3 regions of the Priestia sp. FSL R5-0597 genome follow, and region 3 is predicted to be linked to each of the others. Evidence: a T-box and tRNA genes for the amino acid it is inferred to sense, from the RefSeq annotation. Region 3 holds a T-box; the other regions hold tRNA genes.

The links. A T-box is a leader RNA that pairs with one kind of tRNA and senses whether it is charged. The one in region 3 lies ahead of pheS (phenylalanine--tRNA ligase subunit alpha), so its partner is inferred to be a tRNA-Phe.
Region 1: it has a tRNA-Phe gene. The T-box ahead of pheS (phenylalanine--tRNA ligase subunit alpha) is inferred to sense a tRNA for this amino acid. The anticodon was not compared.
Region 2: it has a tRNA-Phe gene. The T-box ahead of pheS (phenylalanine--tRNA ligase subunit alpha) is inferred to sense a tRNA for this amino acid. The anticodon was not compared.

Annotation. Positions count from the first base shown of each region.
Region 1 covers NZ_JBBOUZ010000001.1:4,688,168-4,698,219, reverse strand. Annotated here, with positions in the region: rRNA gene rrf (5S ribosomal RNA) at 1-96, shown strand, start outside; tRNA gene MKX72_RS24815 (tRNA-Val) at 106-178, shown strand; tRNA gene MKX72_RS24810 (tRNA-Thr) at 208-283, shown strand; tRNA gene MKX72_RS24805 (tRNA-Lys) at 292-367, shown strand; tRNA gene MKX72_RS24800 (tRNA-Leu) at 382-463, shown strand; tRNA gene MKX72_RS24795 (tRNA-Gly) at 487-561, shown strand; tRNA gene MKX72_RS24790 (tRNA-Leu) at 576-664, shown strand; tRNA gene MKX72_RS24785 (tRNA-Arg) at 674-750, shown strand; tRNA gene MKX72_RS24780 (tRNA-Pro) at 755-831, shown strand; tRNA gene MKX72_RS24775 (tRNA-Ala) at 837-912, shown strand; tRNA gene MKX72_RS24770 (tRNA-Met) at 943-1,019, shown strand; tRNA gene MKX72_RS24765 (tRNA-Ser) at 1,047-1,139, shown strand; tRNA gene MKX72_RS24760 (tRNA-Met) at 1,165-1,241, shown strand; tRNA gene MKX72_RS24755 (tRNA-Asp) at 1,246-1,321, shown strand; tRNA gene MKX72_RS24750 (tRNA-Phe) at 1,330-1,405, shown strand; tRNA gene MKX72_RS24745 (tRNA-His) at 1,416-1,491, shown strand; tRNA gene MKX72_RS24740 (tRNA-Gly) at 1,503-1,576, shown strand; tRNA gene MKX72_RS24735 (tRNA-Ile) at 1,583-1,659, shown strand; tRNA gene MKX72_RS24730 (tRNA-Asn) at 1,663-1,737, shown strand; tRNA gene MKX72_RS24725 (tRNA-Ser) at 1,741-1,831, shown strand; tRNA gene MKX72_RS24720 (tRNA-Glu) at 1,852-1,923, shown strand; gene glgB (1,4-alpha-glucan branching protein GlgB) at 2,218-4,179, shown strand; gene MKX72_RS24710 (glucose-1-phosphate adenylyltransferase) at 4,130-5,281, shown strand; gene MKX72_RS24705 (glucose-1-phosphate adenylyltransferase family protein) at 5,304-6,329, shown strand; gene glgA (glycogen synthase GlgA) at 6,326-7,756, shown strand; gene MKX72_RS24695 (glycogen/starch/alpha-glucan phosphorylase) at 7,770-10,052, shown strand, end outside.
Region 2 covers NZ_JBBOUZ010000001.1:405,977-416,028, forward strand. Annotated here, with positions in the region: rRNA gene MKX72_RS02135 (23S ribosomal RNA) at 1-484, shown strand, start outside; rRNA gene rrf (5S ribosomal RNA) at 595-710, shown strand; tRNA gene MKX72_RS02145 (tRNA-Asn) at 720-794, shown strand; tRNA gene MKX72_RS02150 (tRNA-Ser) at 798-889, shown strand; tRNA gene MKX72_RS02155 (tRNA-Glu) at 911-985, shown strand; tRNA gene MKX72_RS02160 (tRNA-Val) at 1,009-1,084, shown strand; tRNA gene MKX72_RS02165 (tRNA-Met) at 1,096-1,172, shown strand; tRNA gene MKX72_RS02170 (tRNA-Asp) at 1,176-1,251, shown strand; tRNA gene MKX72_RS02175 (tRNA-Phe) at 1,267-1,342, shown strand; tRNA gene MKX72_RS02180 (tRNA-Thr) at 1,368-1,443, shown strand; tRNA gene MKX72_RS02185 (tRNA-Tyr) at 1,454-1,537, shown strand; tRNA gene MKX72_RS02190 (tRNA-Trp) at 1,543-1,616, shown strand; tRNA gene MKX72_RS02195 (tRNA-His) at 1,647-1,722, shown strand; tRNA gene MKX72_RS02200 (tRNA-Gln) at 1,751-1,825, shown strand; tRNA gene MKX72_RS02205 (tRNA-Gly) at 1,831-1,905, shown strand; tRNA gene MKX72_RS02210 (tRNA-Cys) at 1,943-2,016, shown strand; tRNA gene MKX72_RS02215 (tRNA-Leu) at 2,031-2,119, shown strand; tRNA gene MKX72_RS02220 (tRNA-Leu) at 2,150-2,231, shown strand; tRNA gene MKX72_RS02225 (tRNA-Gly) at 2,304-2,377, shown strand; gene MKX72_RS02230 (B3/B4 domain-containing protein) at 2,493-3,158, opposite strand; gene queG (tRNA epoxyqueuosine(34) reductase QueG) at 3,288-4,424, shown strand; gene MKX72_RS02240 (amidase domain-containing protein) at 4,497-5,384, shown strand; gene trmL (tRNA (uridine(34)/cytosine(34)/5-carboxymethylaminomethyluridine(34)-2'-O)-methyltransferase TrmL) at 5,449-5,922, shown strand; gene MKX72_RS02250 (PrkA family serine protein kinase) at 6,381-8,276, shown strand; gene yhbH (sporulation protein YhbH) at 8,601-9,779, shown strand; gene MKX72_RS02260 (DUF3231 family protein) at 9,884-10,052, shown strand, end outside.
Region 3 covers NZ_JBBOUZ010000001.1:4,529,191-4,539,242, reverse strand. Annotated here, with positions in the region: gene MKX72_RS23950 (dUTP diphosphatase) at 1-40, shown strand, start outside; gene MKX72_RS23945 (M42 family metallopeptidase) at 118-1,203, shown strand; gene sspI (small acid-soluble spore protein SspI) at 1,260-1,466, opposite strand; gene MKX72_RS23935 (TrmH family RNA methyltransferase) at 1,607-2,371, shown strand; T-box leader at 2,420-2,655, shown strand; gene pheS (phenylalanine--tRNA ligase subunit alpha) at 2,710-3,744, shown strand; gene pheT (phenylalanine--tRNA ligase subunit beta) at 3,758-6,172, shown strand; gene rnhC (ribonuclease HIII) at 6,206-7,120, opposite strand; gene zapA (cell division protein ZapA) at 7,264-7,524, shown strand; gene MKX72_RS23910 (CvpA family protein) at 7,521-8,078, shown strand; gene polX (DNA polymerase/3'-5' exonuclease PolX) at 8,276-9,988, shown strand; gene MKX72_RS23900 (endonuclease MutS2) at 10,008-10,052, shown strand, end outside.

The DNA of each region.
Region 1 (10,052 bases), 160 kb from region 3:
GGTCACACCCGTTCCCATACCGAACACGGAAGTTAAGCTCTTTAGCGCCAATGGTAGTTGGGACTTTGTCCCTGTGAGAGTAGGACGTTGCCAGGCTTTTATATCGGAGGATTAGCTCAGCTGGGAGAGCACCTGCCTTACAAGCAGGGGGTCGGCGGTTCGATCCCGTCATCCTCCATCATCGACTATTTAAGTCAGAGATTGCACGCCGGTGTAGCTCAATTGGTAGAGCAACTGACTTGTAATCAGTAGGTTGGGGGTTCAAGTCCTCTTGCCGGCACCATTTTTTTCGAGCCATTAGCTCAGTTGGTAGAGCATCTGACTTTTAATCAGAGGGTCGAAGGTTCGAGTCCTTCATGGCTCACCATTTAATATTCACACGCGGGTGTGGCGGAATTGGCAGACGCGCTAGACTTAGGATCTAGTGTCTTACGACGTGGGGGTTCAAGTCCCTTCACCCGCATCTTTACTTAATTTCATATATGTGCGGAAGTAGTTCAGTGGTAGAACACCACCTTGCCAAGGTGGGGGTCGCGAGTTCGAACCTCGTCTTCCGCTCCACATATATAAGTCCTGCCGGGGTGGTGGAATTGGCAGACACACAGGACTTAAAATCCTGCGGTAGGTGACTACCGTGCCGGTTCAAGTCCGGCCCTCGGCACCATTTTAATAAGCGCCCGTAGCTCAATTGGATAGAGCGTTTGACTACGGATCAAAAGGTTAGGGGTTCGACTCCTCTCGGGCGCGCCATAAACGGGAAGTAGCTCAGCTTGGTAGAGCACTTGGTTTGGGACCAAGGGGTCGCAGGTTCGAATCCTGTCTTCCCGACCATTTATGGGGCCTTAGCTCAGCTGGGAGAGCGCCTGCCTTGCACGCAGGAGGTCAGCGGTTCGATCCCGCTAGGCTCCACCAATGAAATTAAATAATTGTAACGAATAATATGGCGGTGTAGCTCAGCTGGCTAGAGCGTACGGTTCATACCCGTGAGGTCGTGGGTTCGACTCCCTCCGCCGCTACCATATAAGTTACATTTGTTATAAATATACGGAGGAATACCCAAGTCCGGCTGAAGGGATCGGTCTTGAAAACCGACAGGGGTGTTAAAGCCCGCGGGGGTTCGAATCCCTCTTCCTCCGCCATTTATTTATATCATATTCATATCATCGCGGGGTGGAGCAGTTCGGTAGCTCGTCGGGCTCATAACCCGAAGGTCGCAGGTTCAAATCCTGTCCCCGCAACCAAAGTGGTCCCGTGGTGTAGCGGTTAACATGCCTGCCTGTCACGCAGGAGATCGCGGGTTCGATTCCCGTCGGGACCGCCATTTTGTTTGGCTCGGTAGCTCAGTTGGTAGAGCAAAGGACTGAAAATCCTTGTGTCGGCGGTTCGATTCCGTCCCGAGCCACCATTTTAAGACGGCGATTGTGGCGAAGTGGTTAACGCACCGGATTGTGGTTCCGGCATTCGTGGGTTCGATTCCCATCAGTCGCCCCATCTTAAGTAACGCGGGTGTAGTTTAGTGGTAAAACCTCAGCCTTCCAAGCTGATGTCGTGAGTTCGATTCTCATCACCCGCTCCAAATAATGGGCCTATAGCTCAGCTGGTTAGAGCGCACGCCTGATAAGCGTGAGGTCGGTGGTTCGAGTCCACTTAGGCCCACCATATTCCACAGTAGCTCAGTGGTAGAGCTATCGGCTGTTAACCGATCGGTCGTAGGTTCGAGTCCTACCTGTGGAGCCATACGGAGAAGTACTCAAGTGGCTGAAGAGGCGCCCCTGCTAAGGGTGTAGGTCGTGTAAGCGGCGCGAGGGTTCAAATCCCTCCTTCTCCGCCAGTCGTTTTAAATTTAAATATGGCCCGTTGGTCAAGCGGTTAAGACACCGCCCTTTCACGGCGGTAACACGGGTTCGAATCCCGTACGGGTCATCTTAAAAAGGTTTGCATATATGCAAACCTTTTTTTATTTGCGCTTTTTTAAAGATTAAGTAAACAGGAATAATAGTTAGGAATAATTACCATGAATTTTCAGAATAAAAAGTAAGTTTTAAGCAGGATTTTCCCTATATCATATGGAATTATTCATAAAGTAATAAAGTATGAAGAGTATGGAATAAAGAGTAATTTTAAAGAACATTTATTCTATTATATTTGTAGAAAAGGTTTATGTTTTTACTATAAAAGGGAATGAGTGGTAAGAAGCGTATATTATGTGCGTATATTATGTTTGAAGTTAAAGGGGTGGCAAAAGTGAATCTAGCGGTTCAGCCTACTGAATTTGATGTTCATTTGTATCACGAAGGAAACTTATTTCGCAGTTACTCTATTTTCGGTGCGCATCAGGTAACGGTAGAAGGAATTGAAGGCGTACGATTTTGCGTGTGGGCACCTCATGCAAAGGGTGTAAGCGTTGTAGGTGATTTTAATAAATGGAACGGTTTTCAACATTCAATGGTTAAAGTTAATGAAGAAGGTATTTGGATGACATTTATCCCTGAATTAGAACAAGGGACTATTTATAAATATGAAATCATCACACAAAGCAATCAAAAAAAATTAAAAGCAGATCCATACGCTTTCTTCAGTGAAGTGCGTCCAAACACTGCGTCTATTGTTTACTCATTGGATGGGTACAAATGGAACGACCAATATTGGCGTAGAAAGAAAAAACAGCAAAATATATATGAAAGACCACTGTGTATTTACGAGCTGCATGCAGGGTCTTGGAGGACTCATGAAGATGGCAGCCTTTATACATACAGTGAATTAGCACAGGAGCTTATTCCTTATATTGCTGAACAAGGTTTTACACATATTGAGTTATTACCAGTCATTGAGCATCCGCTCGACCGATCCTGGGGATATCAAGGAACTGGATACTATTCTGCTACCAGTCGATACGGTACACCTAAAGAGTTGATGAACTTTATAGATGAGTGTCATCAAAATAATATAGGCGTTCTTTTAGACTGGGTACCCGGGCATTTTTGTAAGGATGAACATGGTCTGTATATGTTCGATGGAGAACCTACTTATGAATACAAAAAAGAACCCGACCGTGAAAACTATGTTTGGGGAACAGCTAATTTCGATTTAGGCAAGCCTGAAGTACAAAGTTTTCTCATTTCGAACGCTTTGTTTTGGTTGGAGTACTTCCACATAGATGGATTTCGAGTAGATGCTGTAGCTAATATGCTTTATTGGCAAAATTCTTCTGGAAAAGCAGTAAATGATGGAGCTGTCAGCTTCTTAAAAAAATTGAATGAAGCTGTTTTTAAATCTGATGAAACGATATTAATGATGGCAGAAGATTCAACGGATTGGCCCCTTGTTACAGCACCTACGTATGAGGGCGGTTTAGGCTTTAATTATAAGTGGAACATGGGATGGATGAATGACGTTTTAACGTACATGGAAGCTGGAGTGGAAAGACGTCCCTATCTTCACGATAAAATGACCTTTTCACTAATGTATGCGTTTAACGAAAACTTTATTTTGCCGCTTTCTCATGATGAAGTCGTACATGGGAAAAAATCATTGCTTAATAAGATGCCAGGTGATTACTGGCGCAAGTTTGCACAGCTTCGACTGCTATATGGATATTTCTTTGCACACCCTGGAAAAAAGCTTTTATTTATGGGCGGAGAGTTTGGCCAATTTGATGAGTGGAAAGATTTAGAAGAGTTAGACTGGATGCTTTATGACTTTGACATGCATCGCAATCTTAACGGATATATGAAGGATCTCATCAAGATTTATAAAAGAAGCAAGCCTTTATATGAATTAGACCATAATCCAGATGGATTTGAATGGATTGATGTTAACAATCATCATCAACAAATTTTCTCCTTTATTCGCAAGTCGAAAGAAAATCAGGAGATTTTTATAGTTGTTAGCAATTTTTCTGAGCATCCATATCATTCTTACAAAGTTGGAGTTCCAGTTGAGACAGAGTACATTGAAGTTATTAACAGTGATGACGAAGTGTACGGCGGTTCAGGCATTGTAAATAAAAAGGCATTAAAATCAGTGGATGAATCGTTTCACGGTCAACCTTTTTGCATTGAAATGAATATTCCGCCGTTTGGCATTAGTATACTACGAGCAAAGAGAAAACGAGGGGAGAGAAAACAACATGTTAAAAAAGAAATGCGTAGCGATGTTATTGGCAGGAGGAAAAGGTAGTCGGCTAAGTTCGCTTACAAAAAATCTAGCAAAGCCAGCTGTACCATTTGGTGGTAAGTATCGAATTATTGATTTTGCTTTAAGTAATTGTACAAATTCAGGTATTGAAACAGTGGGTGTATTAACACAATATCAACCGCTAGTTCTCAATTCATACATTGGAATTGGAAGCGCTTGGGATTTGGACCGACGGAATGGTGGCGTCACAGTATTGCCTCCATACGCGGAGTCAGATGGAGTAAAGTGGTATAAAGGCACGGCTAGCGCTATTTATGAAAATTTAAACTATTTGACACAATATGATCCTGAGTACGTACTGATTCTATCAGGTGATCACATTTATAAAATGAACTATGAAAATATGCTTGATTATCATATAAACAAAGAAGCAGATGTAACGATTTCTGTTATTGAAGTACCTTGGGAAGAAGCGAGCCGTTTTGGTATTTTAAATACAAATAGTGACCTAGATGTAATGGAGTTCGATGAAAAGCCACAGCGTCCTAAAAATAATCTAGCTTCTATGGGGATTTATATTTTTAAATGGAGTATTTTAAAAGAATATTTAGAAATGGATGCACGCAATCCATACTCAAGCCATGATTTTGGTAAAGATGTTATTCCGCTTTTACTAGATGAAAAGAAAAAGCTAATTGCATATCCATTCCAAGGTTATTGGAAAGATGTAGGAACTGTAAAAAGCTTATGGGAAGCGAATATGGATTTGTTATGTGATAAAGACGAGCTTAATTTATTTGACTCTTCATGGAAAGTATACTCTGTTAACCCTAATCAGCCTCCTCAATATATTGCGCCAAACGCCTGCGTGGTGGAGTCATTAGTAAATGAAGGGTGCGTTGTCGAAGGAAACGTAGAGCAGTCCGTGTTATTTCCAGGTGTACAAATCGGTTCAGGTTCTGAAGTTAAGAAAACGGTTGTCATGCCTACTGCAAAGATAGGCTCTAACGTATATATTGAAAACGCAATTGTTCCATCGGACATTGAAGTTCCAGACGGTACTATCATTCGACCGACCAAAGGAAGCGAAGAAGTAATTCTTGTTACTCAAGAATTGATTGAATCAGTTGCTAAATGCATTTAACGAACAGAGAGGATGAACGACATTGAATAATCAAATGCTTGGTATTATTGATGCTTGTACAAACACAACAGCGCTGCAGCCTTTAACCTTTTATAGATCGATTGCTGCCATTCCTTTTGCAGGGCGCTATCGATTAATCGATTTTACGCTTTCTAATATGGTGAACTCTGGAATTTCGAGCGTTGCCATTTTTCCTCGTGATCGCTATCGCGCATTGATGGATCATATAGGTTCAGGAAAAGAATGGGATTTGGATCGGAAGCGAGATGGATTGTTTATCTTCCCTCCTATGACAAGTGATTTACACTTAGAGAGTCCATCACTATTCACGCAGTTCCGTTATCATATTGATTATTTCTTAAGAAGTAAGCAGGAATACGTATTAATTGCTAATAGTTATACGATATGTACAGTTGACTTTGAGCACGTGCTGCAGCGTCATATTGCTTCAAATGCAGATATTACTGAAATGAAGCAGGGTGATAAATCGCTTAATATGTATATTATTAATAAATCTATTCTAGTTAATATTTTGCAAAATGAATCGCATGATTTTTATACGATTAAAGAAATGGTTCGATATATGGCACAATCTCATCGTGTAGAAAAGTACGAACACCACGGATATACGGCTGAGATTTCTAGCTTAGATGCCTACTATAAAACAAGTATGGAAATTTTATCTCCAGATGTTTGGAAGCAGTTATTTATCAACGAACGTCCTGTTTTCACTAAAGTAAAAGATGAACCGCCTACTCGTTACGCAAAAAAAGCGGTTGTGAAAAACTCAATGATCGCAAACGGGTGCGTGATTGAAGGACATGTGGAAAATAGTATTATCTTCCGAGGCGTTAAAATTGGAAAAGGTACGGTCGTTAAGAATAGCATTGTGATGCAAAAAGGCGTTATTTTAGAAAATAGTGTATTAGAAAATGTTGTTTTAGACAAAGATGTGAAAATAGGAAGTAATGAAACGTTGCTAGGTGAGTCAGGTCTACCTAGAGTCATTGCTAAAGGAACAACTCAAGGAGCGTTGATGAAGTCGTGAATGTATTATTTGCTGTATCAGAATGTGTACCTTTTATTAAAACAGGAGGATTAGCAGACGTAGCAGGTGCCCTGCCTAAAGAATTAAAAAAGTTAGGAACGAACGTATGTGTAGTCATGCCAAAGTACGGAACCATTCCTCAACATTATCAAGATGAAATGGTGCTTGAAAAAGTTATTCATGTGCAGGTTGGGTGGAGAAGACAGTACTGTGGGATTGAATCGTTAACAATGGATGGCGTTAAATATATTTTCATTGATAATGAATATTATTTTAAAAGAGATAGCTTATATGGGCACTACGATGACGCTGAACGATTTGCTTTCTTCAGCAGAGCTGTGCTTGAAGCTATCCCATTTTTAGAGAATGAGCCTGATATCATTCATTGTCACGACTGGCATACGGCTATGATTCCATTTTTACTTCGTGCTAATTATGATATGTATGATCATATCCAGACGGTCTTTACGATTCATAACTTGCAATTCCAAGGAATTTTCCCTAAAAGCAATTTATATGAGCTATTAAATTTAAATGATTATTATTTTACTACAAGCCAGCTCGAGTTTTATGGGAATATTAATTTTATGAAAGCGGCTCTTGTATCAGCTGATAAAATTACCACGGTAAGTCCTACATATCGAGATGAAATTCAAATGCCCTATTACGGAGAAAGTTTAGATGGATTATTGCGTCAGCGAAATCAAGATTTAATTGGGATTGTAAATGGAATCGATGAAGAAGCTTATAGCCCAGACGCAGATCAGCTTATATCTTATCCTTATTCTGTAGAAGAGATTGAAGGAAAATATAAAAATAAAAAAGAGCTCCAGCGCTATCTTGAATTAGAGGAAAATAAGGATGTTCCAATTATTTCGATGGTTACAAGGTTAACCCAGCAGAAGGGATTGGATTTAGTCAAGCACGTTTTCCATGAGACGGTTAACTTAGGAGCCCAAATTGTTATTTTAGGAACTGGCGAACACGAGTTTGAGCAGTTTTTCCGTGAGATGGAAGATACGTACCCGCAACAAGTAAAAGCCATTATTGGTTTTAATGAGGAACTTGCTCATAAAGTTTATGCCGGTACGGATTTATTTTTAATGCCTTCCCGTTTTGAGCCTTGCGGACTCGGACAATTAATAGCCTTAAAGTATGGAACCATTCCAGTCGTGCGTGAAACGGGCGGCCTGAATGACACGGTTAAAGCTTATAATGAATATAGCGGAGAGGGAAATGGCTTCTCTTTTAAGAATTATAATGCTCATGACATGCTTCATACGTTAGAAAGAGCTGTTTCATTTTATCACCAGAAAGATGTATGGAAAAAATTAATGATGGATGCTATGAGTCAGGATTATAGCTGGGGGCAATCGGCATTTAAATATAATCAATTGTATTCAAATTTGACATCTACTCCATCGTGAAAGGGTGAGCAGATTGTTCTCTGATAAAAAAAGCTTTCAAGAGGCTTTTTTAAAAAAGCTGGAAATGACATATGGAAAGAGCTTTAAAGAATCTACTGTTCAAGATCACTATCATACATTAGGAAATATGGTGCGAGAGTATATTAGCAGCGATTGGATTTCAACCAATGAAATTCATAGGTCTTCACATACAAAGCAAGTGTATTATCTTTCTATCGAATTTTTATTAGGCAGACTGTTGGGTCAAAATCTGTTGAACTTAGGAATTCGGGAAGTTGTAAAAGAAGGATTAAGTGATCTGAATATTTCACTTGAAAATATTGAGGAAATCGAAGTAGACGCAGGATTAGGAAACGGGGGATTAGGCAGGCTTGCTGCTTGTTTTTTAGATTCTCTTGCTTCACTTAATCTTCCTGGTCACGGTTATGGGATTCGCTATAAACACGGTTTGTTTGATCAAAAGATTGTAAACGGCTTTCAAATTGAGCTCCCAGAACAATGGTTAAGGCATGGGAATTCATGGGAAGTACGCAAATTAGATCAAGCAATCGAAGTGAACTTTTGGGGCGAAGTTGAAATGGTACAGGAAGACGGAACATTCTCTTTTCGTCATGTAAAAGGAGAACCCGTCTCTGCTGTTCCTTATGACATCCCGGTTATCGGGTATAAAACAGATACAGTGAATACACTTCGCCTTTGGAATGCGGAGCCTTCATCATTTCCAGTACATAAAGATGTGATGGAGTATAAGCGTCAAACAGAGGCTGTATCAGAATTTTTATATCCGGATGATACACATGAAGATGGTAAAATATTAAGGTTGAAACAGCAATATTTTCTTGTGTCAGCTAGCTTACAAAGTATTATCAGAGCACATCGAAATACCTATCAAACACTTACAAACTTTCACGAAAAAGTAGCCATTCATATTAACGATACGCATCCTGTACTTGCGATTCCTGAGCTAATGAGAATTTTACTGGATGAAGAAAAAATGGAATGGGAAGATGCATGGCATATTACGTCCAATACCATTTCATACACAAACCATACGACTCTTTCTGAAGCCCTTGAGAAATGGCCGATTGATTTATTTCAACCCTTGCTTCCACGAGTGTATATGATTATTGAAGAAATTAATGAGCGCTTTTGTAAAGAATTATGGGAAGCATATCCAGGAGACTGGCAGCGGATTGAAAATATGGCTATTTTAGCGCACGGGCTAGTAAAGATGGCTCATTTAGCAATTGTGGGAAGTTATAAAGTAAACGGCGTGGCAAAGATTCATACTGATATTTTAAAAGAACGAGAAATGAAAGATTTTTATCAGTTTTATCCTGCTAAATTTAACAATAAAACGAATGGAATTACCCACCGGCGCTGGTTGTTAAAAGCTAACCCGCAGCTTTCCTCTCTTATTACCGAGGTGATAGGAGATAAATGGATTAAACAGCCGCATTCTCTTATAAAGCTCCAAGAGTATGTGGAAGATCCAAGCTTTTTACAAGGACTAAAAACAGTAAAACAACAGCGTAAAAAGCTGCTTGCCGATATTATTCAAGAGCAAACGGGAATTAAAATAGATTCACATTCTATTTTTGATGTACAGGTTAAAAGGCTTCATGCTTATAAAAGACAGCTTTTAAATGTACTGCACATTATGTATTTGTACAATCGATTAAAAGAAGACCCTAATTTTCAAATCGTGCCTCGTACATTTATTTTTGGTGCGAAAGCTTCTCCCGGCTATTATTATGCAAAAAAAGTCATCAAGCTAATTAATTCTGTAGCTGATGTTGTCAATCATGATCCACAAACATCACCGTTTTTAAAAGTCGTTTTTTTAGAAAACTATCGAGTGTCACTTGCTGAGTATATCTTTCCTGCAGCGGATGTCAGCGAACAGATTTCAACCGCCAGCAAAGAAGCTTCGGGAACGGGAAATATGAAATTCATGATGAACGGAGCGTTAACTCTTGGTACGATGGACGGAGCGAACGTCGAAATTAGCGAGGCAGTAGGAAAAGATAATGTCTTTATTTTTGGGTTAAAAGCCGAAGAAGTATTGAGCTATCAGCAAAATGGAGGATACCGTGCCTATGATTATTACCATCATGATAAGCGGATTCGACAAGTGCTCGAGCAGCTCACAAACGGCTTCTTACCTGACACATATGACTTATTCGAGCCTATATATGATTCATTATTAATGCAAAATGATGAATACTACGTACTCCGTGACTTTGACTCATACGTTACGGCACAGCAAAAAGTAAACGAAGCTTATGGAAATGAA
Region 2 (10,052 bases), 4.1 Mb from region 3:
CCATCGCTCAACGGATAAAAGCTACCCCGGGGATAACAGGCTTATCTCCCCCAAGAGTCCACATCGACGGGGAGGTTTGGCACCTCGATGTCGGCTCATCGCATCCTGGGGCTGTAGTCGGTCCCAAGGGTTGGGCTGTTCGCCCATTAAAGCGGTACGCGAGCTGGGTTCAGAACGTCGTGAGACAGTTCGGTCCCTATCCGTCGTGGGCGTAGGAAATTTGAGAGGAGCTGTCCTTAGTACGAGAGGACCGGGATGGACACACCGCTGGTGTACCAGTTGTCTTGCCAAAGGCATCGCTGGGTAGCTATGTGTGGACGGGATAAGTGCTGAAAGCATCTAAGCATGAAGCCCCCCTCAAGATGAGATTTCCCATAGCGCAAGCTAGTAAGATCCCTGAAAGATGATCAGGTTGATAGGTCAGAGGTGGAAGCGTGGCGACATGTGTAGCTGACTGATACTAATCGATCGAGGACTTAACCAAACTTTTAAAAGCGTAAGCTTTACTCAGCAACCTGTTATCTAGTTTTGAAAGAACAAAACTTTTTCAAAAAAGTCTTGCTTTCTTTTTTAAATCATGTATAATATAATATGTCTGGTGGCGATAGCGAAGAGGTCACACCCGTTCCCATACCGAACACGGAAGTTAAGCTCTTTAGCGCCAATGGTAGTTGGGACTTTGTCCCTGTGAGAGTAGGACGTTGCCAGGCTGTTATTATTCCACAGTAGCTCAGTGGTAGAGCTATCGGCTGTTAACCGATCGGTCGTAGGTTCGAGTCCTACCTGTGGAGCCATTTGGAGAGCTGTCCGAGTGGCCGAAGGAGCACGATTGGAAATCGTGTAGGCGGTTAACGCTGTCTCAAGGGTTCAAATCCCTTGCTCTCCGCCATTTTTATTTAATTAGCACAGTGGCCCGTTGGTCAAGCGGTTAAGACACCGCCCTTTCACGGCGGTAACACGGGTTCGAATCCCGTACGGGTCACCATTTATTTTTATCTACATAATAGTGGAGGATTAGCTCAGCTGGGAGAGCACCTGCCTTACAAGCAGGGGGTCGGCGGTTCGATCCCGTCATCCTCCACCATATATTATCATCGCGGGGTGGAGCAGTTCGGTAGCTCGTCGGGCTCATAACCCGAAGGTCGCAGGTTCAAATCCTGTCCCCGCAACCAAGTGGTCCCGTGGTGTAGCGGTTAACATGCCTGCCTGTCACGCAGGAGATCGCGGGTTCGATTCCCGTCGGGACCGCCATTTTAAATTTAATAAGGCTCGGTAGCTCAGTTGGTAGAGCAAAGGACTGAAAATCCTTGTGTCGGCGGTTCGATTCCGTCCCGAGCCACCATTTTAAAAACATTTGTTTTTAAAATGCCGGTGTAGCTCAACTGGTAGAGCAACTGACTTGTAATCAGTAGGTTGGGGGTTCAAGTCCTCTTGCCGGCACCACAGTTATTGTGGAGGGGTAGCGAAGTGGCTAAACGCGGCGGACTGTAAATCCGCTCCTTCGGGTTCGGCAGTTCGAATCTGCCCCCCTCCACCATTTACAGGGGCATAGTTTAAAGGTAGAACTACGGTCTCCAAAACCGTCAGTGTGGGTTCGATTCCTACTGCCCCTGCCAATTATAAAATTAATATTGCATATATACGTGGCGATTGTGGCGAAGTGGTTAACGCACCGGATTGTGGTTCCGGCATTCGTGGGTTCGATTCCCATCAGTCGCCCCATTTATAAACGATATGCATATTCCAATATTGGGCTATCGCCAAGCGGTAAGGCAACGGATTTTGATTCCGTCATGCGTTGGTTCGAATCCAGCTAGCCCAGCCATATTTGCGGAAGTAGTTCAGTGGTAGAACACCACCTTGCCAAGGTGGGGGTCGCGAGTTCGAACCTCGTCTTCCGCTCCAATTTAATTTTAATAAAGTTATTTAGTCTTGAGTAAATGGCGGCATAGCCAAGTGGTAAGGCAGAGGTCTGCAAAACCTTTATCACCGGTTCAAATCCGGTTGCCGCCTCCATTTATTTACAAGCTGCCGGGGTGGTGGAATTGGCAGACACACAGGACTTAAAATCCTGCGGTAGGTGACTACCGTGCCGGTTCAAGTCCGGCCCTCGGCACCATTTATAATTTTAACTTGCCTTTTTTATTTTGCCGATGTGGCGGAATTGGCAGACGCGCACGACTCAAAATCGTGTTCCTTCGGGAGTGTCGGTTCGACCCCGACCATCGGTACTTTAGCTTTACTTGACAGGATGATTCCTGTTTTTATTTTTACTTATTGGTCGACAAATTTTGATAATATTTGCGGGTGTAGTTTAGTGGTAAAACCTCAGCCTTCCAAGCTGATGTCGTGAGTTCGATTCTCATCACCCGCTCCATACATATTGTTATCACAACGCAGTGTCTCGCTTTCAAAGCTGAGATGTTGCGTTTTTTATTTTTAGCGTAAATATAGCGTCTATCTTGAAAAGATAGACGCTATATTTACGTACATCAGTTAATGACTTGATAGGTTGCTTCGCCGCCGTGAATTTGAATGAACATGTCACTTAAGGATTTAGTTAGTTTATAAGCCTGTTCTTCTGAAAGTGAAGGCTTTAAATAGATGAACTGTACAGCTTGTGTTGTCTTTTCAGTTACGTACGCTCGGTTAGAATCGACATAAGGGCTTCCGAAAGCTCCTAGGGCATCTTTTGAAATGATTTTATTTTCTAAAGAAATGTTACGTTCATTTAGAGCTTCGTAAGACTCTTCTTTTTTACCGATAGTAAATTCAACGTGGCCCTCTATATTAGAAGAATCATAAATTCCAATTGGTACTTCATATTGCAATGAAAAAAAGTTATTAATGTCCACAGCAGAATTGATAGAAGGAAGATACGTTTGTTTTCCTATCCGTCGAATTAAAGCTTCTATAGAAGGACGGTATTTACTTGGATCCGTTCCAAACGTTTTGAAAAGCTTTCTCCACTCGCTAACACCTTCAAATTCTGTTACTTTTTTTGACTCAAGGTCAAAATAAATGGATTCTTGAAAAAGGCGCAGACGTCCTTTTAGCATTTGAGGAGAATCGCCAACTTCAATATTTTTATACTGAATGATTCCCATTTTAAAAGAAGGGCAAAGCTGTTTAATAGCGGGTGATAATGTAAAGTTCATTTTTTTGATCCTTTCTATTATAATTAGTATTTGTTCGTTTATAGATACCATCCTATCATTTCATTGAGTGAGAAAACAGTTCAATGCATGAATATATAGAATTTCTTAGAAAGGAGGCTATTACTCACTATGAATGCGTATCAGTTGAAGGAAGAAATTATTTCATACAGCAAAGAGATTGGAATCGATAAGATTGGATTTGCGAGTGCTTCTATGTTTGATGAGTTAAAGAATCGATTGTTAGCACAGCAAGAGTTAGGTTATGCTTCAGGCTTTGAGGAACCTGATATTGAAAAAAGAGTAGATCCCACATTAGTTGTTCCAAAAGCTAGATCCATTATTTCAATTGCACTTGCGTATCCTTCTAAATTAAAGGATGCACCAAAGAGCACAAAGGAAGATCGCCGAGGGATCTTTTGCCGTGCTTCTTGGGGACAAGATTATCATACGGTTTTACGTGATAGGCTTCAAAAGCTTGAAGCTTTCATAAAAGAAAAAGTACCTGCAGCTATCCTTCAATCGATGGTAGATACAGGCGAGCTGTCGGACCGAGCTGTAGCAGAAAGAGCTGGTATTGGCTGGAGCGGTAAGAACTGTGCCATTATCACACCTGAATTCGGTTCCTACGTGTATTTAGGGGAAATGATTACAGATATCCCGTTTCCTCCTGATAAACCGATAGAAGACGGCTGTGGTACTTGTAATAAGTGCGTGGATGTTTGCCCTACCGGTGCGCTTGTAACAGGCGGTCAGCTGAATTCGCAGCGATGTATTGCCTTTTTAACCCAAACAAAAGGATTTTTAGCTGAAGAATTTCGAAGTAAATTAGGCAATCGTTTATATGGCTGTGATACATGTCAAACTGTGTGTCCTGAAAATAAAGGCAAAGACTTTCATTTTCACCCTGAGATGGAGCCTGACCCAGAACTTGCGAAGCCTAAATTAAAACCGCTTTTAACGATGAGTAATCGTGAGTTCAAAGAGAAATTTGGACATGTTTCAGGGTCATGGAGAGGGAAAAAGCCAATTCAGCGTAATGCCATTATTGCACTTGCCCATTTTAAAGACCAAACCGCTGTTCCAGATTTAATTGAGTTAATTAAAAATGACGTTCGCCCTGTCATTAGAGGAACGGCGGCATGGGCGTTAGGCAAAATTGGTGATAAAGAAGCATTAGATACACTTATGAACTTAAGAGAAAAAGAAAAGGACCAAGAAGTAATTGAAGAAATGTCAAAAGGTATAGAGATGCTTCAAGAGATCTAAACCGTATTTTTATTGATAAAGTTAGCTAATGAGTCATAGCGTATAATAAACGCTTAGAAAAGTGGTGACATTATGCTAACAAAAAGGAATGTATTATATACTTTAATTAAAGCGCGTGCGGACAGCTATGTAAAAGGTGAGCTTCATGAAGACTTTAAGCCTTTCATTGAACAGCAGTGTGAGCTAAAGCGGTCTCTTGTAAAAAAAAGAGAAGTTGATGTTTTAAAATGTAATATGAAAGGTTCTATTCAATCTGCTCATACGGATCAGGAAGAAACAAGAGTATTATATAAGGTGCACATTCAGGCATTTTTAAAACAAAACGATTTTTTCTATATAGAAGAAGAAATTGAAGATCGTTTAGCTCTTTTTTATAAAGATACACTTATTCAAGATGAGCTGCTGGTAAAGGATTTTTCTGAAGATGAGGTTGAAATGGATGTAGAAGAAGTAGAGGAAGACGAAGAAAGAGCCTCTTATTATGATCGTCTTGCAGCTGTTCAGTATGCAGAAAAACATTGGGATAAACCTAATGAAAGTTATAAGCAGTTTGAGGTAAACTGCACCAACTATATCTCACAGTGTTTGCATGCAGGAAAGGCGCCGATGCGGGGGTATCCTAAAAAAGCAAACGGATGGTGGATGAGAGGGAACGCCTGGAGCTATAGCTGGGCCGTTGCTCATTCCATGCACAGCTATTTAAGTAACTCCAAATCAGGACTTCGGGCTGTGAGGAAATCCTCAGCAAGCGAACTTGTCCCGGGAGACGTTATCTGCTACGATTTTGAAGGAGATGGAAGATGGAATCATACGACGATTGTTGTAGCAAAAGACGGTCACGGTATGCCTCTTGTGAATGCGAACACGTATAATAGTCGAATGAGATATTGGGCGTATGAAGATTCAACGGCTTACACGCCAAAGATTAAGTATGATTTTTTCCATATCGTTGATCGGTAAGTCTTTCGTTTTAGCAAGTTAGTGGTATAATGATGAATAGATTTGTTAGCAGAGGTGAAAATTTGTGGGAGTACACGTAGTGTTATTTCAACCAGAAATTCCAGCAAATACAGGAAATATTGCGCGAACATGTGCAGCAACAAATACGACGCTGCATTTAGTTCGGCCGTTAGGCTTTTCAACAGATGATAAAATGTTAAAGCGAGCTGGATTGGATTACTGGGAATTTGTAAATGTGGTGTATCATGATTCATTAGAAGAAGTATTTGAAAAGTATCCTGAAGCAGGCTTTTACTTCATCACAAAATTTGGTCAACAGCCACATACAACATTTGATTATAGTGACTTAGAGCAGGATCATTTCTTCGTATTTGGGAGAGAAACAAAGGGTCTGCCAAAGCACATTATTGAAGAGAACATGGAAAGATGTCTTCGTTTACCGATGACAGAAAATGTTCGTTCTTTAAATTTATCTAATACAGCAGCTATTTTAATCTATGAAGCGCTGCGTCAACAAAATTACGCTGGTTTATCTTAAATAAAAAGCGAGGTTCAATAAAATTTGAACCTCGCTTTTTTATTTATGTCGACGATGATATGTAGTGGTTATTTTTTAACGCCCGGTTTATCATTGTATCCCGCTCTGAAGATGGATGCTAAAAAAGCAATTGTTACTCCTAATACTAAAAGTAAGCGCATTGATTTTCCTCCTCAATCTAATTAAAAGGATTATATAGCTACTGCAGTTAAAACCGACTTCCCATATCTCATGATGATAATAATGACAAACTAACTCTTCTAGAGACGTAAGTTCTCTAATAAAATTTAACCGTTCCTTCTTACTCTTTTATTATAGCTAATAAATACTTCACTGTGAATGCCTAGCAAGGACAAATTTCTGAATTTTACAATTTAAAAAGCATGTTCAAACATTTTGCTGCATAGATTGTATTAATCTTGTTCACTAGCACCATAACTAGTAGGGGAGGTCCTTTAATGGATATATTAAAGAAAGTTGAAAGATACCGCGAAGAAGAGAATCGTCTTAAGTGGGAAGGGACATTTGAAGAGTACCTAAAGCTGATTAAAGATGAGCCTTTAATTGCTCAGCCTGCACACTCTAGAGTATACAACATGATAAAGGATGCAGGAATTGAAGAGGTAAATGGTAAAAGACATTATAAATTTTTCAGTGGACAAATGTTTGGACTTGAAGATTCGCTAGAACGCTTGGTGGAAGAATATTTTCACCCAGCTGCAAAGCGTTTAGATGTTCGTAAACGTATTTTACTTTTAATGGGTCCAGTAAGTGGTGGTAAATCGACGCTAGTGACCATGTTAAAAAGAGGGCTTGAAGCTTATTCGCTTACTGATCGAGGAGCTGTTTACGCTATTAAAGGATGCCCAATGCATGAAGATCCGCTGCATTTAATTCCACATCATTTACGTAAAGACTTCTTTGAAGAGTATGGTATCCGAATTGAAGGAAACTTATCTCCTTTAAATACAATGCGATTAGAGGAAGAGTATGGCGGCAGAATTGAAGACGTCATCATCGAACGCATTTTCTTCTCAGAGGACAAACGAACTGGAATTGGAACGTTCAGTCCTTCTGATCCGAAATCTCAAGACATTGCTGACCTAACAGGAAGCATTGACTTTTCAACAATTGCAGAGTATGGATCTGAGTCAGATCCGCGCGCTTACCGCTTTGACGGAGAGCTTAATAAAGCAAACCGGGGAATGATGGAGTTCCAAGAGATGTTAAAATGTGACGAGAAATTTTTATGGCATTTACTCTCTTTAACCCAAGAAGGAAACTTTAAAGCAGGAAGATTTGCTTTAATTAGTGCAGATGAATTAATCGTAGCGCATACAAATGAAACAGAGTATCGCTCGTTTATTTCCAATAAGAAAAATGAAGCTTTGCATTCACGAATTATTGTAATGCCTGTTCCATATAACTTAAAAGTGAGTGATGAGGAAAAAATTTATGACAAAATGATTCGTGAAAGTGACGTATCAGATGTTCATATTGCCCCTCATACGCTACGTATTGCGTCTATCTTTACTACGTTAACAAGATTAAAAGAGCCTAAAAAAGGCGATATCGATTTGTTAAAGAAAATGCGCTTATACGACGGTCAATCTGTAGAAGGCTACAACGATGCAGACGTAGAAGAGTTACAAAAAGAGTATACGGATGAAGGAATGAGCGGTATTGATCCGCGTTATGTCATTAACCGCATTTCATCTACCATCATTCGAAAAGATATTAAATCAATCAATGCATTAGATGTACTGCGTTCATTGAAGGAAGGGTTAGCACAGCATGCGTCTATTTCTGCTGAGGACCGAGAGCGTTACCTGAATTATATTTCTCTGGCGCGTAAAGAATATGATGAAATTGCTAAAAAAGAAGTGCAAAAAGCGTTCGTTTATTCTTACGAAGAGTCTGCTAAAACATTAATGGATAATTATTTAGATAATGTCGAAGCATACTGCAACAAAAATAAGCTTCGTGATCCGCTAACAGGAGAAGAGTTAAATCCAGATGATAAATTAATGCGTTCAATTGAAGAACAAATTGGTATTTCAGAAAATGCGAAAAAAGCATTCCGCGAAGAAATCTTAATTCGTATTTCCGCTTATGCACGTAAAGGAAAACGATTTGACTATAATTCTCATGAACGCTTACGTGAAGCGATTCAGAAAAAACTGTTTGCAGATTTAAAAGACGTAGTGAAAATTACAACGTCCACTAAAACACCAGATGAGCAGCAGCTGAAGAAAGTAAATGAAGTAGTGGCTCGATTGATTGATGAGCATGGATACAATTCAGTATCTGCTAATGAACTGCTGCGCTATGTAGGAAGTTTGTTAAATCGATAACTCAGTACTAACAAGAAAACATGGCACTTCCGATCTGTGCCATGTTTTTCTTATCTCTTAAAATAAACTCTGCATAATTAGGCTATTGTGTAGTACGCATTGCACTTAACCATCATATGATAAGTCATAAACATATACATGACACTAGACACTATAAAATGAATAGTTAATAGTAAAAGAATTAGTTAGCAAGTATACCATTCTTGCGCATAGGATAAGAGTAACCAACCTTTGAACTAAAGGTATTTGTCAGAAACTTTCGGTATAGCTTATGCATGCCGAGTAAAAACGTGCAGGTGTTTTTTAAATAAGGAGGGGAATAGCGTGGGAAAAGAAGTAGATAAAAGTTTTGCTGTCTCAAAAGAAGACTGGTCCCTCCATCGTAAAGGCCACGATGATCAAAAAAGACATCAAGAAAAAATTAAAGAAGCCATTAAAAATAATTTACCGGACTTAATTACAGAAGAAAATATCGTGATGTCCAATGGAAGAGAAGTTGTTAAAATCCCGATCAAATCATTGGATGAATATCGAATTCGGTACAATTATGATAAAAACAAACATGTGGGTCAAGGTGATGGAGACAGTAAAGTTGGGGATGTAGTAGCACGTGACGGATCTGCTGGAGATGGTCAAAAAGGAGCAGGAAAAGGTCAAGGAGCAGGTGACCAGGCTGGAGAAGACTACTTTGAAGCGGAAGTGTCCCTCATGGAACTTCAAGAGGCTTTATTTGCTCAATTAGAACTGCCTAATCTTCAGCGAAAAGAATCTGATCAAATTGTTGTGGAACACATTGAATTTAATGATATACGACGTACAGGTTTGATGGGGAATATTGATAAAAAACGAACGATGATGAGCGCTTATAAGCGAAACGCAATGACAGGAAAGCCTGCTTTTCATCCTATTTATCCGGAGGATTTAAAATTTAAAACGTGGAATGAAGTTATAAAGCCAGAATCGAAAGCAGTCGTTTTAGCTATGATGGATACGAGCGGTTCGATGGGCATATGGGAAAAATATATGGCACGAAGCTTTTTCTTTTGGATGACACGCTTTTTACGTACGAAATACGAAACGGTGGAAATTGAATTTATTGCGCATCATACAGAGGCAAAAGTAGTGTCAGAAGAAGACTTCTTCTCCAAAGGAGAAAGTGGAGGAACCATCTGCTCATCTGCTTACCGAAAAGCGCTTGAATTAATTAACCAAAAGTATGATCCGAGCCGTTATAATATTTACCCGTTTCATTTTTCAGATGGTGATAACTTAACTTCAGATAACGCAAGGTGTGTAAAGTTAGTAAATGAATTAATGAAAGTGTCAAATATGTTTGGGTATGGGGAAGTGAATCAGTACAATCGACATTCCACTTTAATGTCTGCGTACAAAAACATTCAAGACGAAAGCTTTAGACACTTTATTTTAAAACAAAAATCAGACGTTTTTCATGCGATGAAAAGCTTTTTTAGAAAAGAGACCGAAGACCAAAAATATGCATAACCTAAAAGGCCTAGACTTGTTATCTAGGTCTTTTTTATGCGGTTTATTCAGCGCTTCTTTGGAGATAGTAAAAGTACGACTTTATCCAAAAGGAGAATAAGTGAATGAACGAAAATATAAAGAGTGAAATGCAAAAACATCAACAAAATCAGCGGTTGAATGCAGCCGAGTTAGGTTACTTATGGGCGCAATATTTAGGCGATACGCTGTATGTATGCGTTCTTGGATATTTTCTATCTGTTGTAAAAGATCCAGAGATTAAGGAACTTTTAA
Region 3 (10,052 bases):
AAATGAAGTGAATTTTAAACGCCAAGAACAAGGATACTAGAAATAAAGGGATGGGAAATTTTACTTCAACCTCTTTTTAGCTATAATAGAGGTATACATATGAAAGGGGTAATCCATATGACAAAGTTAGATGAAACATTGACGATGCTTAAAGCACTAACAGATGCAAAAGGAATTCCTGGAAATGAGCGTGAACCGCGTGAGGTTATGAAGAAATATATTGCACCTTATGCAGATGAAGTAACGACGGATGGGCTAGGCAGTTTGATTGCAAAAAAAGTAGGCAACGAACAAGGGCCTAAAATTATGGTAGCCGGTCACTTGGATGAAGTTGGTTTTATGGTGACTCAAATTGATGAACGCGGCTTTATTCGTTTTCAAACGGTAGGCGGATGGTGGTCTCAAGTTATGCTTGCTCAACGCGTAACCATCGTGACATCTAAAGGAGAGGTAACGGGGATTATTGGCTCAAAGCCACCTCATATCTTGCCTCCAGAAGTTCGCAAAAAGCCAGTTGACATTAAAGATATGTTCATCGATATTGGTGCTTCTAGCAGAGAAGAAGTAGCGGAGTGGGGAGTAAAACCTGGTGATCAGGTTGTACCTTATTTCGAATTTACGGTTATGAACAATGAAAAGATGCTCCTAGCGAAAGCCTGGGATAACCGTATTGGTTGTGCAATCGCTATCGATGTATTAAAAGCTTTAAAAAATGAAAAACATGAAAATGTTGTGTATGGTGTAGGAACGGTGCAAGAAGAAGTTGGACTCCGAGGTGCAAAAACATCTGCTAACTTTATTGAACCGGATATTGCATTTGCTGTTGATGTCGGTATCGCTGGAGATACACCTGGTGTTTCTGATAAAGAAGCCTCTTCTAAAATGGGGCAGGGTCCGCAAATCATTTTATATGATGCTTCCATGGTCTCTCATAAAGGACTTCGAGATACAGTGGTAGATGTGGCAGATGAATTAAATATTCCGTATCAATTTGATGCAATTGCTGGAGGCGGTACGGACTCGGGTTCTATCCATATTTCAGCTAACGGGGTGCCAGCACTTTCGATTACAATTGCAACTCGTTATATCCATTCTCATGCAGCAATGCTTCATCGTGATGATTATGAAAACGCAGTTAAATTAATTGCGGAAGTCATTAAGCGCTTAGACCGAGATACGGTTAACGCCATTACGTATAATTGAAAAAAGCTCATTCTCCTAGGAGAATGAGCTTTTTGTTGTACATAGGAAAAGGTTATTTATTTTAAACCGTTTTCAAGCGTTGTCAGAATTTCTTCTTTTTCTGATTCCGGAGACTTTTCCCAAAGCACTTCAAATAAAACACCAAGTCCAGGGAGCATTTTTTCTTCACCGCTTTGAATAGCGTCAGAAATTGTAGCCTCAAGCTCTTCTTTTGAGTTTCCTGAAACGTTTGCAATAACAGCATTTCGTAAATTAAGATCCATCATTTTCACCTCAGCTATCGTAAAGTTACCAATAGTTTTTGTTTTCTTTGCGATTTCTATGTACAATAAAGTGAAACTTATCTAATGATTATTGAACAAAATGTAATCGAACTATTTATTTTTGTATAGATAAAGGAGTTATGTTTGTGAAACAAATTGATTCAGTTAAAAATCCGCAGGTAAAAGCGTGGAAAAAACTGCATAATAAAAAAGACCGTGATAAGCAGGGCCTTTTTATGGTAGAAGGCTTTCATTTAGTCGAAGAGGCTATCAAAAATAAGGATTGCGTAAAGGAACTAATTATACGCGAATCGACCGAAGTGCCCGCACAGTGGGATATAGACGGTATCGAAATAATCGTTGTAAACGAAGCAATTAGTAAGTTATTATCTGACACAGAAACACCTCAAGGAATTATTGCCGTGTGTTTTCAAACAAAGCATGCGGAAATTATTCATACAGCACAGAAAGTATTGCTTTTAGATGCCGTGCAAGATCCAGGTAACCTAGGTACCATTATCCGAACCGCTGATGCTGCGGGAGTGGAGGCTATTATCATTGGAGAGGGCAGCGTGGATGTGTACAACCCAAAAGTCGTTCGTTCAACGCAAGGAGCTATTTTTCACCTTCCAATTGTAAAAGGCGATTTACTCGAAATAATTTCATTGTTAAAAGAAAGAGGAATAGCAGTTTACGGCACGTCGTTACAAAATGGAAAGGTCTACACACACGTAAAACCTTCAAACGAATTTGCGCTGATTGTGGGAAATGAAGGAAATGGCGTAAGCGAGAAAGTGTTGGAACAAACGGATCAGAATCTGTACATTCCCATCTATGGAAAGAGCGAGTCGTTAAATGTTGCCATCGCTTCTGGAATCTTACTTTATTATTTACGCGGAATGTAGTTGCATCAAGAACGTGTTTTCACTATAATAATACAATAGTTACATATGTAAAAAACGATGAAAGAGAGCAGTAGCTTATGTCCGTTTATGCAGGGAGAAAATGCCATGACTGAAAGCATTTTTATAAATGTAATAAGTGAATTCACCTCTTGAGTTGACACTTAGACCATCTTACATAGATGTAAAGGTGTTCCGGAGATTCCGTTAACTTGAATGAAGTGAACTGTATACGTCTGTGTATATAGTTAACAAGGGTGGTAACGCGACTAATCCTCGTCCCTTTTTTGGGAGGAGGTTTTTTTATTTGTCATTTTTTACGTTAAAAGGAGGAATAAGTGATGAAAGAACGTTTACAAGAACTTCAACAAGAAGCAATTGCAAAAGTCGAAGCAGCAAGTGCTTTAAAAGAATTAAACGACGTACGCGTAGCTTATTTAGGAAAGAAAGGCCCTATCACAGAAGTACTTCGCGGTATGGGAAAACTTTCAGCTGAAGAGCGTCCTGTAATGGGAGCACTTGCAAATGAAGTACGTGAAGCGATTGCATCTAAAATTGAAGAAAAACAAACGGCGTTAGAAGCAGCCGAGGTAGAGCGTAAACTTGCTTCAGAAACAATTGACGTAACGCTGCCGGGACGCCCGGTTAAAGCAGGTACGCATCACCCGCTCACAAGCGTGGTTGAAGAAGTAGAAGATTTATTCTTAGGAATGGGCTATGAAGTAGCAGAAGGACCAGAAGTAGAGCAGGACTACTATAATTTCGAAGCGCTGAACTTGCCAAAAGGTCACCCAGCACGTGATATGCAAGATACGTTCTATATTACGGAAGAAACGCTTCTTCGTACGCATACATCAACTGTTCAAGCTCGTGTTATGAACAAGAATGAAGGCAAAGGACCTGTTAAAATTATTTGCCCAGGTAAAGTGTACCGCCGCGATGACGATGATGCTACGCATTCACATCAATTTATGCAAATTGAAGGTCTTGTAGTAGACGAAAACATTCGTATGAGCGATTTAAAAGGCACGCTTGAAGTATTTGTGAAAAAGATGTTCGGTGCAGACCGTGAAATTCGTCTTCGTCCAAGTTTCTTCCCATTCACTGAGCCGTCTGTAGAAGTAGACGTATCGTGTGCAAAATGTGGAGGTAAAGGCTGTAATGTATGTAAACAAACAGGCTGGATTGAAATTTTAGGAGCCGGTATGGTTCATCCAAATGTTCTTGAAATGGCTGGATACGATTCAACTAAATATCGTGGTTTTGCTTTTGGAATCGGTGTAGAGCGTATTGCTATGTTAAAACACGGCGTGGATGATATTCGTCATTTCTATACAAATGATGTTCGTTTCTTAGATCAATTTAAACAAGTATAAAGGAGGGACTACGATGTTTGTATCTTATCGTTGGTTACAAGAGTATGTTGACTTATCAGGCGTAACGGCAGAAGAGTTAGCTGATAAAATCACAAAAAGTGGAATTGAAGTTGAAGGTGTAGAAAACTTAAATAAAGGCATCAGCGGAGTGGTAATTGGTCACGTTGTAGAACGTGAACAGCATCCAAATGCGGATAAATTAAGCCGCTGTCAAGTAGATCTTGGCGGAGGAGAAATCGTTCAAATCGTGTGCGGAGCACCTAACGTGGCACAAGGTCAAAAAGTAGCGGTTGCAAAAGTGGGAGCTGTACTTCCAGGTAACTTTAAAATCAAGCGTGCTAAGCTTCGCGGTGAAGAATCGAACGGTATGATTTGTTCTCTTCAAGAGCTTGGCATTGAAAGCAAGCTTGTGGCAAAAGATTATCAAGAAGGCATCTTCGTCTTCCCAAGTGATGCTGAAGTAGGAGCGGATGCGCTAGATGCATTAAACTTAAACGATGAAGTATTAGAACTAGGGCTAACACCAAATCGTTCAGACTGCTTAAGTATGTTAGGTGTAGCACATGAGGTGGCTGCTATTTTACGTCGTGAAGTGAAGTATCCGTCAGTAAACGTGCAAACGTCTGATGAGCAAGCAGCTGATTATATTTCCGTTAAAGTAGAGGCAAAAGAAGACAATCCCCTTTACGTAGCGCGCGTTGTGAAAAACGTAAAAATTGCTCCGTCACCATTATGGATGCAAACGCGTTTAATGGCAGCTGGTATTCGACCTCATAACAACGTTGTTGATATTACCAACTATATTTTGCTTGAATACGGCCAGCCGCTGCATGCTTTTGACTATGATCGTCTTGGTTCAAAAGAAATTGTTGTACGTCACGCGTCAGAAGGCGAGAAGTTTGTAACGCTTGACGATCAAGAGCGCGTATTAAAAGGCAATCAGCTTGTTATTACAAACGGCAGTGAACCGGTAGCCCTTGCAGGTGTAATGGGGGGAGCAAACTCTGAAGTAAAAGACGATACGGTAAATGTTCTTATTGAATCAGCTTACTTCAAAGGTTTAACAGTTCGTCAAGCTTCCAAAGACCACGGTCTTCGCAGTGAGGCAAGTGCTCGTTTTGAAAAAGGAATTGATCCTAACCGTACGCGTGTAGCTGCTGACCGCGCAGCAGAATTAATGGCTGAATACGCTTCAGGTGAAGTGGTAAGCGGTACTGTAGAAGTAGATACACTAACTGTGGAACCTGCTGTTGTAGCTGTGTCACTTGGACGTATTAACAATGTGCTTGGTACAGAACTATCGATGGAAGAAGTACAAGATATTATGAACCGTCTTCAATTTGAAAGCAAAGTCGAAGATGAAACAATCGTTGTAACGGTACCGACTCGTCGAGGCGATATTACAATTGAAGAAGATATCGTGGAGGAAGTAGCGCGCATGTATGGTTATGACAACCTTCCTACAACGCTTCCTGTAACAGTGGCAACTCCAGGAAAATTAACAGAGTATCAGCTTGGACGCCGTAAAGTTCGCCGTTTCTTAGAGGGAGCAGGGCTAGCGCAAACAACAACCTATTCGTTAACGAGCGCTGAAAAAGCTACTCAGTTTGCACTCAATGCAACAAGTACGATTGGTTTAGCAATGCCGATGAGTGAAGATCGCAGCATCCTTCGTCAAAGCTTAGTGCCTCATTTACTTGAAGCAGTGAAGCACAATAATGCTCGTCAATCGGATTCTATTGCGCTATACGAAACAGGCTCAGTGTTCTTATCTAAAGGTGAAGGGGAATTACCGGATGAGCAGGAGCGCGTAGCTGGTGCAATCACGGGTCTATGGCATGCTCACGGCTGGCAAGGTGAAAAGAAAGTCGTTGATTTCTATGTGATTAAAGGTGTACTAGAAGGGTTATTTGCACAGCTTGGTTTAGAGAAACGAATCTCATATGCTCCCGTTAAAAAAGACGGTATGCACCCTGGACGTACAGCGGCTGTATGGTTAGATGAAAAAGAAATTGGATACGTGGGTCAAGTTCATCCTGTTGCTCAGAAACAGTATGGCCTTCGTGAAACATACGTGTTTGAATTACACCTTCAAGAGCTATTAGCTGCAGATGTCGAAGAAGTTCGTTATTCAGCTATTCCAAGATTCCCATCTATTACACGTGATATTGCACTTGTTGTAGATAAAAACGTTCTTGCAGGAGAAGTTCAGCGCGTCATCTATACGACGGGCGGAGAACTTTTAAAAGACGTGACAGTATTTGATCTATATGAAGGCGAGCGTATGGAAGAAGGCAAGAAATCTGTAGCTTTCTCTTTACGTTACTTAGATCCTGAACGTACATTAACAGATGAAGAAGTAGCAAAAGCACATGGTGCAGTTTTAGAAGCTGTTGAAAAAGAATTTGGTGCAACGCTTCGTTCATAAGAATAAAAAAAGAGATGTGGATTTCCACATCTCTTATTTTTTAGCTAATTTTAAAGCTTTTTCTGTATTAGCAAAATGGATTTTAGCTAAAGAGTTCAGCGCATTGACGCCATGTTTTTTAATAATTTTAGCAGCGGCTATATCAACTTGTGCTCCAGCTCCGCGAGGAATGACCATCCCCGTCTTTTCCGTTAGTAAATCCATTTGTTTTAAAAATGCGTATCTGGCAATAATGGAAGCAGCGGCTACAGATAAATGAACGCTTTCTCCTTTTGTACTGAAAAAGACATTTTCTTTGATAATCTCTTTTTCCTTTACGATGTGTTTATAATAGGTGTTTTTTTCAACAAACTGGTCAATTAAAATCGCATCAGGTTTTTCAGGATCCAATTTTTTTAACACGTTGGATAAAGCTTTGTTGTGCAACAGAGCTTTCATTTTACCTTGTGACATGCCTTTTTCTTGAAATGCATTATACTTTTCGTTATGTAAGACAAGCAAACTGTAAGGAATAAACGAAACAAGCTGCTTGGCAATTTCAATGATTTTAGCATCCGTTAACTCTTTTGAATCTCGTACTCCTAATTCTTTTAACAAAGGAAGCTGCTCTTTTTGAACATAGGCAGCAACTACGGTCATGGGACCAAAATAATCTCCCGTTCCTACTTCATCAGAACCAATGACCGATAGTGAACTGAAGTTTGATGGGAGGTGTGAGACGGGAGCCTTTTTAGCAGCATCTAAAGGACCTCCCCACTTAGCTGCTTCTGTTTCAGCTTCTTTTCCTTGAAAAAGTACTTTTCCAGAGCGGTATGCAGTGATAGAACAGCCGGGAGTTTTAGCCGAAAAAATACTTCCCTGCGGCAATTTAGGCTGCAAATAGGATGTGTAATGAAGCTTCATTTTAGCTATCTGATCAGCTGATACCTTAATAACAGCATGTGACATAATGCTTCACTCCTTTCGGGGTATTTTAGTTTACTTTATAAGCACTATCCCTTATGATAGCTTAAATATAGATATGTTTCCATTGAAGTCTTCTTCGTGGTATGATAGGGATTAGGATTTTTCGTGGAACGGAGGATTTTCTCGTGTCAAGACAAGATAAAACACGTGCGACAGTTGACATCTTTGGTCAGCAGTACAGCATCGTCGGTAGCGAAAGTACAAGCCATATTCGACTTGTCGCCTCTATAGTGGATGAAAAAATGCGTGAAATCAGTACTAAAAACCCTTCTTTAGATATCAATAAATTAGCAGTATTAACAGCTGTGAATGCTGTACACGAATATATAAAACTGAAAGAAGACTATGAGAGACTTGAACAAAAACTTTATGGAAAAGAGGAATGACTGAGTCAATGCTTAATATCATTTTAATTATATTGCTTCTTTTAGGCTTTGTAACAGGTCTTAAAAGGGGATTTATTTTGCAGCTCATTCATATTGTCAGTTTTGCGGTTTCGTTTATCGTCGCTTATATGTTTAGTGGAGATTTGGCAAGCCGACTTCGCTTGTTGATTCCGTTTCCAGACAATATTCAGCAGCAAAGTGTCGCATCGTTTGTATTTGATTCTGGAACGATAGAAGACGCTTTTTATCGAATGATTGCATTTGCGATTTTATTTTTTGCTACTCACATTGTACTTCGCCTTGCAGGCTCTGTTTTAACGGCTTTAACCGAACTGCCAATTCTGCGCCAGTTAAATAAATGGGGCGGAGGTGCACTTGGATTCGTTGAAGTGTATATCATCGTTTTTATTTTGTTATACATTGGAGCCGTGATTCCTGTAAGTGAAATTCAAACGCCAATTCAACAGTCTTCAATTGCAATCAATATCGTACAAAATACTCCATACTTATCGTCTGCCATTCAAGATTTGTGGACTCAGTATGGTGTAATGTAATGAAATTACAATAGCTTGTTGAGAGGGTGTGTCGAAAGTGTCATAATACTTTTGAGATACCCTCTTTTTTTATCGCAGTCTGTTCTGCGGTTTTCACGGAGATAAAAGTATGTCTAGATAAAAATTTGAGAGAGTACATATGTCACTCATCATGTGTTGAAAGTTTCGTTATTATGATAATAGGCTGGTGAAAAGAGATGAATAAAAAGGATATTATTAAATTGTTAGAAACAATTGCTACATATATGGAATTAAAAGGAGATAACCCTTTTAAAATTTCTGCTTTTCGAAAAGCAGCTGCAGCGCTAGAAACGGACGAGAGAACGCTGACAGAGATTGAGGATTTTACCAAGCTCCAAGGGATTGGTAAAGGAACGGCCGCAGTTATTACAGAGTATATGGAAACAAATGAGTCAAGCGTACTAGAAGAACTAAAGCAAGAAGTTCCTGAAGGACTTATTCCTCTGCTTAAGCTGCCGGGGCTTGGAGGTAAAAAAATCGCTAAATTATATAAAGAGCTAGATATTAAAGACATGGAATCACTGCATCAGGCCTGTATGGAAAATCGAGTGCAGGGACTAAGCGGTTTTGGTAAAAAGACGGAAGAGAAAATTATCGCTGCTATTGAAGAGTTTGGGAAACGTCCTGATCGTTTGCCTCTTGCTTTTATGCTTCCAATAGCGGAAGAAATTTTAGAAGCCCTTAAACATATGCATAGCATTGAGCGTTTTTCTCAAGCAGGGAGCATTCGCCGCATGAGAGAAACTGTAAAAGATCTTGATTTTATTATTTCAACAGCTGAGCCTCATGCTGTCCGTGAACAGCTAGTATCGCTGCCAAATGTGAAGGATGTCATTGCAAATGGAGATACAAAAGTATCGGTAACGTTAGCCTATGAGTACGATGTGTCCGTGGATTTTCGTCTTGTAGAAGATAAAGCGTTTGCCACGACGCTTCATCATTTTACAGGATCAAAAGATCATAATGTGCGCATGCGTCAATTAGCAAAAGAACGCGGTGAAAAAATTAGCGAGTATGGCGTTGAAAATGCGGAGACAGGCGAAGTTATGACATTTGAGTCTGAACAAGCATTCTATGAACATTTTGGGCTGTCTTTTATTCCGCCGGAACTTCGTGAAGATGGAACGGAAGTAGATGCATTTATAAAACCTCAAACGCTTGTGACCTACGGTGCGGTAAAAGGTGATTTGCATATGCACTCCACGTGGAGCGACGGGGCGTATTCGATTGAAGAAATGGCGGAAGCATGTCGCGCGCGAGGCTATGAATACATGGCGATTACAGACCACTCTCAGTATTTAAAAGTAGCTAACGGTCTAACGCCTGAACGCATTCGCAAACAGCGTGAAGAAATTAATCGTTTAAACGCACAGTTCGATGATTTTACAATACTAGCAGGAATTGAAATGGATATTTTGCCCGATGCAACACTTGATTATGATGATGAAATGCTAGCTGAGCTAGATTTTGTTATTGCGTCCATTCACTCTAGTTTTTCACAATCACGCGAAGAAATTATGAATCGTTTAAAGCAAGCGTTAAATAATGTTCATGTAGATTTAATCGCTCATCCGACCGGTCGTTTGATTGGTCGCCGCAACGGATATGATGTAGATATTGATATGCTAATTGAATTAGCTAAGGAAACAAAAACGGCTCTTGAACTAAACGCGAATCCAAACCGTTTAGATTTAGCCGCTGAGCACATAAAAAAAGCACAAGAGGCAGGAGTTAAAATTGCAATTAATACAGATGCTCACAATCTAGACATGCTAGAGCATATGGAAATTGGAATATCTACGGGAATTAAAGGCTGGCTTAAACCAGAAACGGTATTAAATACGTATAGCCTCAAAGAATTAACCGCCTTTTTAAATCGACATAAATAAGCAACAGGAGGAATCAGTTTTGCAATCACGTATTTTCCATGTACTAGAGTTTAATAAAGTTAAG